Regions from separate parts of the Delftia sp. HK171 genome, predicted to be linked through region 2. Evidence: predicted binding sites of a transcription regulator. Region 2 holds the regulator's gene; each other region holds the start of a gene.
What was found. The regulator FNR, encoded in region 2, switches genes on or off when oxygen is low (the NO sensors DNR and NnrR bind a similar motif). The targets are predictions, from matches to a motif close to TTGATNNNNATCAA.

Region 1: azu (azurin) is a predicted target of FNR. The motif match lies at 1,145-1,158, and genes of this name have one in related genera.
Region 3: BO996_RS17100 (3-hydroxybenzoate 6-monooxygenase) is a predicted target of FNR. The motif match lies at 1,563-1,576, and genes of this name have one in related genera.

What each region holds. Positions count from the first base shown of each region.
Region 1 is NZ_CP018101.1:4,242,022-4,247,009, reverse strand. Features, by position in the region: gene BO996_RS19130 (hypothetical protein) at 1-427, shown strand, start outside; gene azu (azurin) at 563-1,021, opposite strand; gene BO996_RS19120 (hypothetical protein) at 1,350-1,640, shown strand; gene BO996_RS19115 (alanyl-tRNA editing protein) at 1,699-2,415, opposite strand; gene BO996_RS19110 (DUF4132 domain-containing protein) at 2,807-4,988, shown strand, end outside.
Region 2 is NZ_CP018101.1:2,851,713-2,856,700, reverse strand. Features, by position in the region: gene BO996_RS12990 (HD-GYP domain-containing protein) at 1-1,014, opposite strand, end outside; gene BO996_RS12985 (sulfite exporter TauE/SafE family protein) at 1,189-1,905, opposite strand; gene hemN (oxygen-independent coproporphyrinogen III oxidase) at 1,911-3,293, opposite strand; gene fnr (fumarate/nitrate reduction transcriptional regulator Fnr) at 3,456-4,175, shown strand; gene BO996_RS12970 (hypothetical protein) at 4,257-4,544, opposite strand; gene BO996_RS12965 (FixH family protein) at 4,724-4,988, opposite strand, start outside.
Region 3 is NZ_CP018101.1:3,796,211-3,801,198, reverse strand. Features, by position in the region: gene BO996_RS17110 (LysR family transcriptional regulator) at 9-911, opposite strand; gene BO996_RS17105 (MarR family winged helix-turn-helix transcriptional regulator) at 926-1,462, opposite strand; gene BO996_RS17100 (3-hydroxybenzoate 6-monooxygenase) at 1,667-2,875, shown strand; gene BO996_RS17095 (cupin domain-containing protein) at 2,892-3,929, shown strand; gene BO996_RS17090 (fumarylacetoacetate hydrolase family protein) at 3,968-4,675, shown strand; gene maiA (maleylacetoacetate isomerase) at 4,695-4,988, shown strand, end outside.

The DNA of each region.
Region 1 (4,988 bases), 1.4 Mb from region 2:
CCTGGACGGCGTGCAGGGCTACCCGCAGCAGCAGGCGCCCATCATCAGCCCCTACGACATGACCCAGGAGCAGCGGCTTGCCGAAATGAACGCCATGGGCGCGGCCGGCCATGCCGACCACCGCTGGACCTACGAACTGCGCCCCGGCTGCGTGCTGCGCGTGGACCTGGACGGCCCGCAGGGCCCCAGGCCTTCGCATGACATCGCCCTGCTGGGCAGCGTGGTGGCCGTCACGGCCCAGCGCGAACGCGGCAGTTTCCGCGTGGAGCTGCAGCCCGGCGACGGCCTGCAGGCCGCGCGCTCCCTGGTGCTGGAAAGTGCCAAATGGGCCGACGCCAGCTGGACCCAGCTGCTGCTGCGCCTGATGCAAAAGGGTTGCGTGGAAATGCAGGGCCGCCCGCACGGCAGGACCACCAGCAGGCACTGAGAGGCCACGCAGAGCGGAGGGGATCGGCAGGCCAGGCAAGTGCGGCTTGCCTGGCCCCGCAAATGAAAAGCGGCACCGAAGTGCCGCCGGGTAGAACGCGGGGCACAAGGCCCCGCGCCAAGGCAGATCGCCGGCTTACTTGGCCAGCGTCAGCGTGCCCTTCATCAGCGCGGAGTGGCCGGGGAAGGAGCAAAAGTAGCTGTAGGCCTCGCCGGCCTTCAGGGCAGCGGTGGAGAAGGTGACGGAATCGCTCTCGCCGCCGCCGATCACCTTGGTGTGGGCGATCACGCGGGCATCCTTTTCCTTCACGAAGTCCTTGGCCGCACCAGCGGCGATGCCGTCATTGGCCACGGGCTGCAGGTCGGCCGTCTTGCTCAGCACCCAGTTGTGGCCCATGGCCGTCTTGGGCAGCTTGCCCACATGCTTGAGCTTGACCGTGAACTGCTTGCAGCTGGCGGGCACGCTGATGGTGGGCTTGTTGAATTGCATGGCGTCGTTGCCTTCGATCTCGACGGCGCAGTCGGCGGCCAGCACAGGCGCGGCGACGGCAGTCATTGCGAGGGCCAAGAGGACGGGCTTCCATTGCTTTGCCATTGTTTTCTCCTTGAAAAGCGGGTGAGGTGGCTGGCATCCGAGGGCCATGGACCGGCAGGCGGTCTGTCGCCATGGATGCCTTGTATGGCTGCCCCAAGCATAGACAGGATCGGGGGCGGCAGGTTGATTTGAATCAAGTCAAAAGAGTTCGAAGACTTGCGCTTGGAGCATGCGGTATGGCGTTGCGCATGCAGGGCATGCATTCGGGCTGCCGCAGGAAAACGGTTTTGCTGCCCGTGGTCTTTTGGCGACGGGCAACCCCACAGCTCGCATGCCTCTACTCACGTCAGTCACATTTGGGTACGATTGCGGAAAATAGAGGGAATGTATGAGATTGCTTGTTTTCATAGGCTCGATCATCGGCGCCATCTTTCTGCTGACGGCGTTCTTCGTCGACGGCTCCCATCAACAGGCGGCGCTGGCGGCCATGGCCTGCGCCAGCGTCCTCATTCCCTATGTGCTGTTCAGATTGCACTCGATCGCCGTCGAGCATGACCAGCTCGACCAGATCCTGCAACTGGTGCGAAAGTCCGGTAGCCAGGGCGAGGGGCTGGCCCAGGGAGGCGATGGGCCCCCTGAGGCGAGCGGGCCCGTGGCGCCCAGGTCCTGGATGTCCTGAGGCCTGGCATCGACAGGTCTGGCATCAACAGGTCTGGCATCAACAGGTCTGGGGGGTGTCAGGCGAACTGCACCACCACGCGCCGGTTGGTGCGGCTTTTCTTCTCGATCTTGGTAACGGCCACCGTGCCTATCTCGGCCGTGCTGCGCACATGCGTGCCGCCGCAGGGCTGGCGGTCCAGGCCGGGGATGTCGATGATGCGGATCGTGGAGGTGCCGCCTGGGGGCGCGGCGCCTGCGGTGCGCACCAGGTCGGGCTGTGCAGCCAGTTGCTCGGGCGTGATGCGGTCCACGTTCACGGCATGGCTGGCGGTGATCAGGGCGTTGAGGCGCTCTGTCAGCTCGGTCTTGTCCAGCGTGGACTCGGGCAGGTCGAAATCCAGGCGCGCCGAGTCGGGCGAGATGCTGCAGCCCGTCACGGGCACAGGCACCAGCACGCCCAGCAGGTGCAGGCAGGTGTGCAGGCGCATCAGCCGGTGGCGCCTGTCCCAGTCGATCACCACCTGGACACGTTCACCCACCTGGGGCGGGGCATCGGTCTGCAGCACATGCAGGATGCGCTGCCGGTCATCGGCATAGACGGTGTCGATCAGGGCCAGGCTGCGGCCATCGGCCAGGGTCAGCGTGCCGGTGTCGCCGGCCTGGCCGCCGCTGCGGGCATAGCAGACCGTGGCATCGAGCTCGATGCCTTCGGGGCTGACGGCCGTCACGGTGGCTTCGCAGCGGTCCAGGTAGGCGTTGTCGTCAAAGAGCTTGTGCGTCTGGGACAGGGGCATGGGGTGTCTCTGGGGTCATGTCGCGGTCCATGGTATCGGCGGCATGGCAGGGCCGGGCAGTACGCCTGGGCGAAAAGTCCCCAGTACAGTCCATGGCCCGCAGCGGTGGCAGTCGCCAGCTTGACAGCCTGTCAAGTGGCGGTGCCCGCGACCTGACAAGATCGGCGCCCGCACCGCGTGCGTGTCGGGGAACAATGGCGTGGCCGTTGCGGATGGCGCTACAGATTTTTCCAAAGCTGACGACATACGCAGGGCATGAATCTGTGAGTTTTCCGAGGGACTGTCCGGATGGATCAAGAACTTTTGCTTCCGTCCGGTGCAGGCTCCACCCCGTCTCCATCCCGGCAGGCCCTGGTTTGCGGCTTCCCACATTGTTCATCTCCTCATCCCCATGAGCACTACCGATCTTCACGCGGCTTCCCTGAGCGATCTCTATGACCGGCTGCATGAAAGCCTCAGCGACGAGGCCTTTGCCGCCGAACTCGACGCCCGCCTGCATGACGGGCGGGCCGACGAGGCACGCACCTTCCTGCGCGGCTGCGAGGAGCGTTGTCTCAACATCCTGGGGCATCTGAGCGGCAGCGACGCACCCTGGTCGCGTGACGGCGATCGCTGGCTGGCCTTTGCGCGGCTCACCGTGCCGCGCGGCCATGTGCTGTCGGGCCGCAGCGAGGAGCTGACCAATGCCCATGTGGCTGCCGAAGTGCGCGTGCTGGCCGAGCAATGGCTGGCCCACGCCCGCAGCGCCGACCTGCCTGTGTACAAGGGCATAGGCTTGGTGCTCGGCAGCCTGCTGCCCTGGCTCAGCTATCCCGGCATGCCCTATGACGAGGTGACGTCCACGCTGGACTGGGCGCTGGCGCTGCGCGAGGAGGCCGGGTTCCGCCGCAGCCATGAGTACCACGCGGCCTGGAAGCCCCTGGTCGCCCAGCTGAACGATGCCGACCTGCTGCGCTATGCCGCCGTGGGCGGCAAGCTGTTCGACGATGTGCTGGACCACTACCGCAACGAGCGCCAGCCCAGGCAGCCCAAGGGCCAGGGCTGGAAGGACTGGCTGCCTTTCTTTGCCGAGCATCCCCAGCTCTTCGACAAATCCTACATAGATGATCCCGACCTGATCGGGCAGCGCTGGGCCAGTGCCGGCGCGCCCCGGCGAGAGGAACTGGCCGCGCTGCTGCTCAGCCAATTGACCTACTCCCAGCGCGCCGAGCGGACGAGCGCATTGCAATTGCTGGACCGCCTCGTGGCCGAGGATCCCGCGCCCTTTGCCAAGCAGCTGCGTGAGAACGGCCGCTACCAGATCAGCCTGGCGCTGGCCATGCATGTCATGAAGCAGGACGATGCCGCCTTGCTGTCCCTGCTGCTGCCCGCCATGGCCCAGCGCTGCGACCGCGAGGACGAGCTGCGCCGCTACCGCAGCGTGATCCGCGAGCTGGTGACCCGCCGCCCGGCCGATCTGGCCGAGGTGCCTGTCAAGGACCTGGTCAATGTGCTGCCCGTGCTCGACACCGCCAGCCTGAAGGCCGCGCTGCCTGCGCTGACCGCCATCATCACCGGCAGCAGCGCCAAGGGCCTGCGCGCCGCCATGACCGGTCTGGCCGCCCATATTCCGCTGGCCAGCTTGGTGGATGCCGGCTGGCTGAACAAGCCGCCCAAGAACCTGCTGCTGACCTGCCGCGACGTGCTGCTGGCCCACCCCGACCCCGCTGTCGGTCCCTTGCTGGCGCAGTTGCTGGCCGGCGGCAAGCTGGATGCGGCCTCGGCCAGCAGCGTGCAGCAGCGGCTGCAGCAGTTGGGCCTGACAGGGCAGGGCGCCTCGACATCGGATGAAAGCCAGGCAGATGCCGCATCGCCAGCGTCTGCCGCTGGCGGCGTGGATCTGGAAGCCCAGCTCGCCTCCATCAAGCGCCTGAGCGCGGCCATCAAGCCCTTCGATACGCCCGAGCTGCTGGCGCTGTGCGCGCCGCTGTCCGAACACGCGGCCCGCGTGCTGCTGCACGTATCCGCCATTGCCGAAGGCGGCCTGCCGCCGCTGGCCGGCGAGCTGCTGGCGCGCATTCCGGCCGACAACCGTGCCCGCCTGGCGCTGGCCCTGGTGCAGCAATGGATTGCTTCCGAGGGCGAACCCAAGCAGCGCTGGGCGCTCAGGCTGCTGCCCGGCCATGCCGATGACCGCGTGGTCGATGCGCTGGTGTCCGCCGTCCAGGCCTGGAACCGCCCGCGCCTGCAGCGCGCGGCCGCCGCCGTGGAGCATCTGGGCGAGGTGGACAGCCTCTACGCTCTGCTGCGCGTGCAGGAGATCTCCGAGTCGCGCTCGCTCAAGGACCAGGTGCAGCGCACGGCGCGCATCGCCCTGCGCGCTGCCGCTGCGCGCCGCAAGATGAGCGTGCCCGAACTCTTCGACGAGCTGACGCCGGACTTCGGCCTGGGCCAGGGCCTGACGGTCACGGTCGGGCCGCAGAGCTACCGCGTGGAGCTGCAGGGCGATCTGAGCCTGCGCGTCATCAACGACAAAAACAAGGCCAGCAAGACCATTCCTGCGGTCAAGGACGAGGCGCTCAAGCCCGAATGGG
Region 2 (4,988 bases):
CACGGACATGACCATGGCATGGCGCCCGTCGGTCAGCTCCACCACCGAGCCCGGGGGGAACACACCCATCATGCGGATGAAGCCATTGAGCACGGGCGCGGCGAACTTGTCGCGCAGCCGGCTGAACAGCATGGACAGGGCCTCGTGCGGCGTATGCGGCGTCTGTGCATCGCCGGGATTGCACAGGCGGTCGTAGCTGTTGACCAGGGCCAGGATCTGGCCCGTGAGTTCCATGTCTTCGGCCACCAGGCTCAGCGGGAACCCCGTGCCGTCGGCCCATTCATGGTGCTGGGCGATGGCCGTTGTGACCTGGGCCGACAGGCCCATGCGCATGGCAATGGCCACGGATTCGCCCACATGGCGCTCGTAGCGCTCGCGCAGGGCGTCGGGCACGGAAGGCTCCAGGGCCAGACCGTGCATGCCTTCGACACCGGCCACGGGCTTGCCCGCGTCATGCAGCAGCGCCGCCAGGCCCAGGTCGCGCAGCAGCGATTCCTGCAGGCCCAGGGCCCGGCCCAGAAGCAGGCTGAGCACGGTCACGTTGACGGCATGCACGCTCTGGCTGCTGCCCACGCCATCGGACAGCAGGTGAATGGCCACGTCCTGCGGGCCCGCCAGTTCGGCCAGGCAGCCATCGACCAGGGCCTCGGTGGGCATGCGCGCCTGCTCGGGCGCGCTGGCGATGGTGGTCTCTATGGCCACATAGCCGCGCTCCACCTTCTGAAAGCGCGCATTGCAGTCCTCCAGCCGGCCGCGCCAGTCGGGCACGGACAGCAGCAGCGGTGCTGGCGCAGGTTCGGTGGGTGCAGGCTCGGGGGCCACCACGACGGGCGGCAGCTCCTGCGGCGGCGGGGTGCGCACCTCGGCGGGCCAGGTGTCGCTTTTGTGCGGGACACAGCGCACCACCTCCAGGCCCAGGGATTTCAGGGTCTGGATCTGTGCGCTGGAGGTGATCTTGAAGCTGCTGACCGGAAAGGGATGGTTCAGCCACCCAACATCGAGCTGGACAAACATGCCCGGACGGAGGTCTCGGATATCGATGAGGACGGAATGGTTCACGCGCGGCAACGGCCCCGAGGCTGAAGGAATCGGCAATATGTAAGCCGATGATTCGGGCATTATCTCCAGTTCTGAGGGCCTCGCAGCCAATCCGCGACCCCAGGTGCCAAGTCTGGCCTCAGCTGTTGCTCAACGGCACCAGAGGTTGGGCTTGTAGATCAGGTCCATCCACAGCGCCCAGACGGCCACGCCCACCAGCATCAGGCCGGCCAGGCGCGTGCCCCATTCGGCGCGCAGGCCGTTCAGGCGCTGCCGGCCCAGCCGCCACAGCCAGGGGCCGGCCACCAGCCACAGGCCGCTGCCCACGCCAAAGGCCGCCATGGCCAGCGCGCCCTGCAACGGGCCGCCGCTGAGCGCGGCGACCAGCACGGCCGAATACAGCAGTCCGCAAGGCATGAGCGCCCAGGCATAGCCTGCCGCCAGCGTGCCGCCCGGCGCCGACACCCAGGGCTGCACGCGCCGCCAGGCAGCGCGGCCGGCTGACTCCAGCCAGGCGGGCTGGCGGGCCTGCACCATCATGGCCAGGCCCCAGGCCATCACGGCGACATGGGTCAGCGTCCAGAACGGCTGCAGCGCCGTGGTCTGGCTGGTGAGCCAGGACAGGCTTTCCATGGCCAGGGCCGAGGCAGCGCCCAGGCTGGCATAGCCGGCCAGACGGCCGCCGTGGAACAGCGCCGTGCGCAGCCACAGCCGGCTTTGCAATCCATGCACGGCCACCACCTGCGAGCCGCCGCCCTGCCCCGCCCCGCCCGTGACCACGCCGCAGGGCGCAGCGCACATGGCAAGGCAATGGGGCCCGCCGACGAGCCCCATGATCAAAGCGGTCCAGAGGAGCGACAACAGCATGGGGCCTAGATGATCCTCGAAAACCGCGCCCGGTTCTTGTCCGCCTGCAGATATCGGTCAAACAGCATGGCCACGCCGCGCACGAAGTACCAGCCCATGGGCGTGACCTGGAAGCCCTCGTCGCTGATCTGCACCAGGCCCTTGGCCTGCAGGTCCTCCAGGGCCGCCATCTCGGGCGCGAAGTACTCGCGAAAGCCCAGCAGCCATGCCTGCTCCATGGGCTCGAACAGCACGGCGCCCTGGCACATGATGGCCATGATGACGGCGCGGCGCACCAGGTCGTCGCGCGACAGCGCCAGGCCCCGCACCACGGGCAGGTGGCTGGCGTCGATGGCGTCGTAGTACTCCTCCAGCGTCTTGGCGTTCTGGCTGTAGCTGGCACCCACCTTGCCGATGGCCGACACGCCCAGCGCAATCAGGTCGCAGTCGGGCTGGGTGCTGTAGCCCTGGAAGTTGCGGTGCAGCCGGCCCTGGCGCTTGGCCACGGCCAGCGAGTCCTCGGGCAGGGCGAAGTGGTCCATGCCCACATAGACATAGCCACCGTCCATGAACGCGGCGATGGAACGCGACAGCATGGCCAGCTTGTCGGCCCCCTGGGGCAGATCCTCGGCCGCAATGCGCCGCTGCGGCTTGAAGCGCTCGGGCAGGTGGGCATAGGCATAGAGCGCGATGCGGTCGGGCCGCAGCGCGTTGACCTGGGCCAGCGTGCGCTCGAAGGATTCGGGCGTCTGCTTGGGCAGGCCGTAGATCAGGTCCACGTTGATGGAGGCAAAGCCCAGCTGCCGCGCGGCCGCCACCAGCTCGAACACCTGCTCGGCCGGCTGCACGCGGTGCACCGCGATCTGCACCTGCTCGTCGAAGTCCTGCACGCCGAAGCTCAGGCGGTTGAAGCCCAGCTCCTTGAGCACGGCCAGGCGCTCGACGCTGACGGTGCGCGGATCGACCTCGATGGAGTACTCGCCACCCGGCTCCAGCTTGAAATGCTCGCGCAACAGGCCCATCAGCGTGCGCAGCTCGTCGTCGGAGAAGAAGGTGGGCGTGCCGCCGCCCAGGTGCAGCTGGCTGACGGCCTGGCCCTTGCCGCAATGGGCCGTGTGCAAGGCCATCTCGCGCGCCAGGTAGTCCAGGTAGACGGCAGCGCGATCATGGTGACGCGTCACGATCTTGTTGCAGGCGCAGTAGTAGCAAAGCGACTCGCAAAAGGGCACGTGCACATACAGCGACAAAGGCATGGCACGCGCTGCGGTACTCGATTTGCGTTGTTGCAGCGCCAGGATATAGTCCTCTGCACCAAAGGCCTCGACAAAGCGGTCGGCGGTAGGGAACGAGGTGTATCGGGGCCCCGGTACGTCAAAGCGACGCAGCAGCTCTGGGGTGACAGCGGTCATGGGTTTTTTCCTCTAATACCTCGACTGTGCCGCAGCACATCGGTCATGTCCTTGACTCATATCAAGAGTTGTTTGAGGGACTGCTGCGACAATTTGATCCAACTCATCGCAATCCACGAGGTCACCGCCGGCACGCTGTGTGCCGCTGATGTTTATCACTCCATGAACCTTCAGACCATCAAAGCCTCCTGCTCCAACTGCAACCTGCGCGAACTGTGCATGCCCATGGGCCTGGATGCCGAGCAGATGCAGCGCATCGACGACATCGTGGCCACGCGCCGCAAGGTCAAGCGCGGAGGCCTGCTGTTTCGCAACGGCGAGACATTCACCTCGCTGTACGCCATCCGCACCGGCTTCTTCAAGACCTGCGTGGCCACCGAGGACGGACGCGACCAGGTCACAGGCTTTCAGATGGCCGGCGAGATCATCGGCCTGGACGGCATCGTCAACGACCACCACACCTGCGATGCCGTCGCGCTGGAAGACGCCGAAGTCTGCGTCATGCCCTTCGACAAGCTGGAAGACCTGTCGCGCGAGGTCACGGCCCTGCAAAACCATGTGCACAAGGTCATGAGCCGCGAGATCGTGCGCGAGCACGGCGTGATGCTGCTGCTGGGCAGCATGCGCGCAGAAGAGCGCCTGGCCGCCTTCGTGCTCAACCTGGTGCAGCGCCTGCATGCGCGGGGCTTTTCCAAGTCCGAACTGGTGCTGCGCATGACGCGCGAGGAAATCGGCAGCTACCTGGGCCTGAAGCTGGAGACGGTGAGCCGCACCTTCTCCAAGTTCGCGGACGACAACATCATTGAGGTGCGCCAGCGCCATCTGCGCATCCTGGACACGGAGGCGCTCAAGCGCATCGTCAACAGCCAGCAGTGCCAGTGAGGCTGCAAGGGCGGCAAGCATTCATCCGCCAATGAACAAGGCCCGCGACAGCGGGCCTTGTTCATTGCGGCGGGCTCTCGCTCAGTCCCGCCCCAGCCCCTGCATGGCCAGGTCCGGGTCGGGCTCGGAGACCACGCCGTCATTGAGATCGCGGGCCGAGCGGCCCAGCATGGTGGTCATCAGGCTGGAGAGCATGGTCACGCCCCAGAAGGCGAAGAAGGCCAGCGTGTAGATGCCCTGGCGCGACCAGCCCAGGTCGCCGAGCCAATGCAGCTCCAGCGGGTCCACAAAGGCAAAAACCAGCATCTCCATCACGGCGGCTGCCAGAAAGGCAGGCCAGGCAATCCACATCCAGCGTTGGGCCAACATCAGCGATCTCCTTGTGCTGTCGAGGGGTCGCCTTCATTGTGCGCCGCGCCAACGCATGGCGCCAAGCCCCGCAGCGCCCTGCACGCCTGTAGGAAACCCTCACCCGTCGCGCATGCCGGAGATGCGATCCGCCATGCAAAAAGGCCGCGACTGCGGCCTCTTGCAGGGGTGCACGGCGATCAGCGGTCCGTGGGGTGATCGTGCGCGGGCGTAGCCGCATGGTTGCGGCCGGTGACGGCGGGCGCCATGCTCTTGGGCACTTCGCGCACGCCATCGGCACGCTCGTTGATCGTGATGCCGTTGCGGTAGTAGTCGGGGTCGATCACGGGATCGGCGCCATTGATGGCGATGATGGCCGTGATCACGGCAGCGACCACCACGGCCGCCGGGCCGGCCACCACCAGCCAGACATGGCCGAACCTCCACCAGGGCTTGCCGGCGTCG
Region 3 (4,988 bases), 940 kb from region 2:
CTCTTGCATCAACTCCGGGGACTGAGCAACTCCCGCATCCCCTGCACAGCCTCCCGCAAAAACCCCCAGACCGCCTCGATGCGCTGAACCTGCCGGGCATCCGAGGGCATGCTCATCCAGAAGGTGCGGGTGAAGCAGGCCTCGGCGGGCAGCACGCGGCTGAGCACGGGGTCGCGGTCGGCAATGAAGGCGGGCAGCACGGCCAGGCCGGCGCCGGCGCGCACGGCCTCGTACTGGGCGGTGATGCTGGTGCTGCGAAAGGCAAATCGCTCTGGCTGGAACAGGGTGGACAGCAGCTGCAGCTCGCGCGTGAACAGCAGGTCGTCCACATAGTGGATGAAGCTGTGGTGGCGCAGGTCCTCGGTGCGTGCCACCAGCGGGCGGCGCGCAAGGTATTCGCGCTGGCCATAAAGGAAGAGCCGGTAGTCGGTGAGCTTGGTGACCACGGCCGAGCCGCGCGTGGGGCGCTCCAGCGAGATGACGATGTCGGCCTCGCGCCGCGACAGGTGCAGCAGGCGCGGCAGGGCCAGCAGGTCGATGCTCAGCAGCGGATGGCGCTGCGTCAGCGCGGCCAGCTGCGGGGCCAGCAGCTGGGTGCCGAAGCCCTCTGTGGCGCCCACGCGCACCAGGCCGGACGGACCCTGGCTGGCGGATTCGGCCGCCAGCGGCATGCGCTCCAGCCCGGCGGCGGCGCGCTGCATGGCGTCTGCCACGCCCAGCAGCTGGCGGCCGGCCTCCGTGGGCCGCCATTGGCCCGCTTCGCGCTCGAAGAGCACGGCCCCCAGCTGCTTTTCCAGGGCCTGGATGCGGCGCGACACCGTGGTGTGCTCCACGCCCAGTTGCCGCGCGGCGGCGGCCATGCTGCCGCTGCGCGCCAGTTCGCCAAAGAATCTCAGATGGTCCCAGTCCATGGGTCGAGGCCGCCTCAGTCGGCAGCGGCGCGGCGCGCGGCCAGCGTGCTGGGCGCACGCGCCAGGTCGTCGTTTTGCCGCACCAGGACGGCCATCATGTCCATGAACAGGCCCCGCTGCTCCTGCGGCAGCGGCTCCAGCATGCGCTGCTGGGCCCGCAGCACCGAGGGCTCGGCAGCGGCCAGCAGCGCAGCGCCTTCTGCGGTGACCGACAGCAGGCGCACGCGCCGGTCGGCCGGGCTGGTGTTGCGCACCATGAGGCCGCGCGCCTCCAGCCGGTCGATGACGCTGCCAATGGTCGAGGTATCGAAGCCGATCATCCGCGCCAGCGTGCGCTGGTCCACGCCGGGCTGGCGCAGCACGGCAGACAGCGCCGCGTACTGCACGGGGGTCACGCCGAATTCCTGGGTCTCCTCCATGAAGACGGCTACCGCGATCTGCTGCAGGCGGCGGATGTGATAGCCGGGGTAGTTTTCTAGTTCTGCGGGTTGGTAGTCCATGGCCATTGCGCTCTTTTCCGTGTCCCTGCGGGCAAGCGCAGATGTTCGCATGAACCGCACCCTCCGTTGGCCTTGGCTGGCAGACAGGTGATTCACCCGGACACGCTGTCCGCCGTCGTTTTGCCTGCATCCAGGGAAACCCCAGGCTGGCCTGATGCAAATCAACACTACACTTATCGTCAGCATACTGTTTAATTACTCGCGACGCAGCTGACCCGCAGGCTGGCGACACGCACCACGAAGCACAGGACATCCATGAGCACCAGCATTTCTTCCCGGGCGCTGCCCGTTCTTGTGGCAGGCGGCGGCATTGGCGGCGTGGCGGCCGCGCTGGCCCTGGCGCGCCAGGGATTCGCCGTCAAGGTGCTGGAGCAGGCGCCCCAGCTGGGCGAGATCGGCGCCGGCATACAGCTGGGGCCCAACGCATTCGCGGCCTTCGACGCGCTGGGCATTGGCGAGCTGGCCCGTGGCCGCGCGGTCTATACCGACGAGATGGTGATGCACGACGCGCTCGATGAAAGGCTGGTCGGCCGCATTCCCACGGGCGAGGCGTTTCGCGCCCGCTTCGGCAACCCGTATGCGGTGATCCACCGCGCCGACATCCACACCTCGCTGCTTGAAGGCGCACGCGCCCACGGCCATATCGAGACGCTGACAGGCACCCGCATCGAAGCCGTGCAGCAGGAGGGCGACACCGTCACCGTGCGCGACCAGCACGGCCAGGTCCATGTGGGCCAGGCGCTGATCGGCGCCGATGGCGTGAAGTCCGTGGTGCGCCAGCAGTACGTGGGCGATGCGGCGCGTGTCTCCGGCCACGTGGTGTACCGCGCCGTGGTGGAGAAGAACGACTTCCCCGAGGACATGCGCTGGAACGCGGCCAGCATCTGGGTCGGCCCCAACTACCACCTGGTGCACTACCCGCTGCGCGGCGGCGAGCAGTACAACGTGGTCGTCACCTTCCACAGCCGCAAGCAGGAGGAATGGGGCGTGCGCGAAGGCAGCCGCCAAGAGGTGCAAAGCTACTACAGCGACTGCTGCCCGCGCGCGCGCCAGCTCATAGACCTGCCCAAAAGCTGGAAGCGCTGGGCCACGGCCGACCGCGAGCCCATTGGCCAGTGGAGCTTCGGCCGCGCCACGCTGCTGGGCGATGCCGCACACCCCACGCTGCAATACATCGCCCAGGGCGCCTGCATGGCGCTGGAAGACGCCGTGACGCTGGGCCAGGCGCTCAAGCGCTGCGGCAACGACTGGCCGCGGGCGCTGCGGCTGTACGAGCGCTCGCGCATTGCCCGCACGGCGCGCGTGGTGCTGTCCGCGCGCGAGATGGGCCGCATCTTCCACGCCAGCGGCGTGGAGCGCCTGGTGCGCAACGACCTCTGGAAGGGCCGCACGCCCCAGCGTTTCTACGACGCCATGGAATGGCTGTACGGCTGGAAGGCCGAAACCTGCCTCGCCGAAGACTGAACACAAGGAGACCGCCATGCAAGAACTTGGCCGCCTGGAAGACCTGCCCCAGGACTACCGCGACGAACTCACGCGCAACAACCTGGTGCCGCTGTGGCCCAGCCTGCGCAACGTGATGCCGCCGCACACGCCGCGCCCGCGCACCCAGCCCATTGCCTGGCCCTACCAGTCCATCCGACCGCTGCTGATGCAGGCGGGCGAGCTGACGCCCATCGAAAAGGCCGAGCGCCGCGTGCTGGTGCTGGCCAATCCCGGCCATGGGCTGGAGAAGATGCAGGCCAGCTCCTCCATCTACCTGGGCATGCAGCTGCTGCTGCCCGGCGAGTGGGCGCCCTCGCACCGCCACACGCCCAATGCCGTGCGCATGGTGGTGGAGGGCCAGGGCGCATGGAGCCTGGTCGACGGCGAGAAATGCCCCATGGAGCGCGGCGACCTCATCCTCACGCCCACGGGCCTGTGGCACGAGCATGGCCACGACGGCGACGAGCCCGTGGTCTGGCTCGATGTGCTGGACCTGCCCCTGGCCTACTACCTGGAAGTCACCTACCACGTGGACGGCCCGCGCCAGCCCGCCCTGCCCGGCCGTGGCGACCGGGCGTATGCGCGCGGCGGCCTGGCACCCACGCAGGTGTTCGCCCGCAACGCCAAGGCCTACCCCATGCTGCGCTACCCCTGGAAGGACGCGCGCGCCGCCCTGCTGGAGCTGGCCGCCGACCGGCCGGACCTGGACTGCGTGCAGCTGGCCTACACCAACCCCGAAACCGGGGCCGACTGCGAAAACATCCTGGGCTTCTACGCGCTGATGCTGCGCCCGGGCCAGACGCTGCAGCTGCCCGCCCGCTCGCCGGCCTGCGTGTTCCATGTCATCGAGGGCGGCGCCAGCGTGGCCGCCGTGGACCGCCATTTCGACCTGGCCCCGGCCGACACCTGCTGCGTGCCCGGCTGGGCGCCCGCCACGCTGACCAATGCCAGCGCCAGCGAGCCCGCCTTCCTCTTCCTGGCCGACGAGGCTCCTTTGCACCGAAAGCTGGGCCTCTACGAAGTCCGGCCTTGAATCCTCCGATGTCTCTTTACTCCCCCATCGCCAATACCATGACCGCCCCCCAATACCTCTGGACCCCGCCCCCCGTCCAATCCCTGCCCGTGCGCGGCAGCACGCAGCGCCTGCCCGTGAACCGCCTGTTCTTCGTGGGCCGCAATTACCACGCCCATGCCGTCGAGATGGGCCGCCCGGTGGACAAGAGCGTGGAGCGCCCCTTCTATTTCACCAAGGCGCCCTCCACCCTGACCGAATCGGGTGCCACCGTGGCCTACCCGCCCGAGACGAACAACTACCACTTCGAGATGGAACTGGTGGTGGCCATCGGCAAGGCGGGCTTTCGCATTGCGGCGGACCAGGCGCATGAACACATCTACGGCTACGCCTGCGGCCTGGACATGACGCGCCGCGACCTTCAGCTGGTGGCGCGCGACAAGGGCCGGCCCTGGGACCTGGGCAAGGATGTGGAGCAGTCCTCGGTGGCCAGCGAGATCGTGCCCATGCCGGGCCAGGTGATCGAATCCGGCGCCATTGCACTGGCCGTCAATGGCGAGACAAAGCAGCAGTCCGACGTGGACAAGCTGATCTGGAACATCCGCGAAATCATTGCCGACCTCTCGCTGTTCTATCACCTGCAGCCCGGCGACCTCATCTACACGGGCACGCCCGAAGGCGTGGGCGCCGTGCTGCCGGGCGACCGCATCACCGGCCATGTGCAGGGCGTGGGCGAGATCGCGCTCACCGTGGGCCAGCCCGAATAAGACCGGGGAGACCACCACCATGAAGCTCTACAGCTTTTTCCGCAGCGGCACCTCGCACCGCCTGCGCATCGCGCTCAACCTCAAAGGCCTGCGCCCTGACTACTTTCCCGTTGACCTGCGCGTGGACGAGCAGGCCCAGGCGCCGTTCAAGCAGGTCAACCCGCAGGGCCTGGTGCCGGCGCTGACGCTGGACGATGGCCGCACGCTGATCCAGTCGCCGGCCATCATCGAATGGCTGGAGGAGCGCCACCCCGAGCCGCCGCTGCTGCCCGCCGACCACGAGGACCGCGCCCAGGTGCGCGCGCTGGCCGCC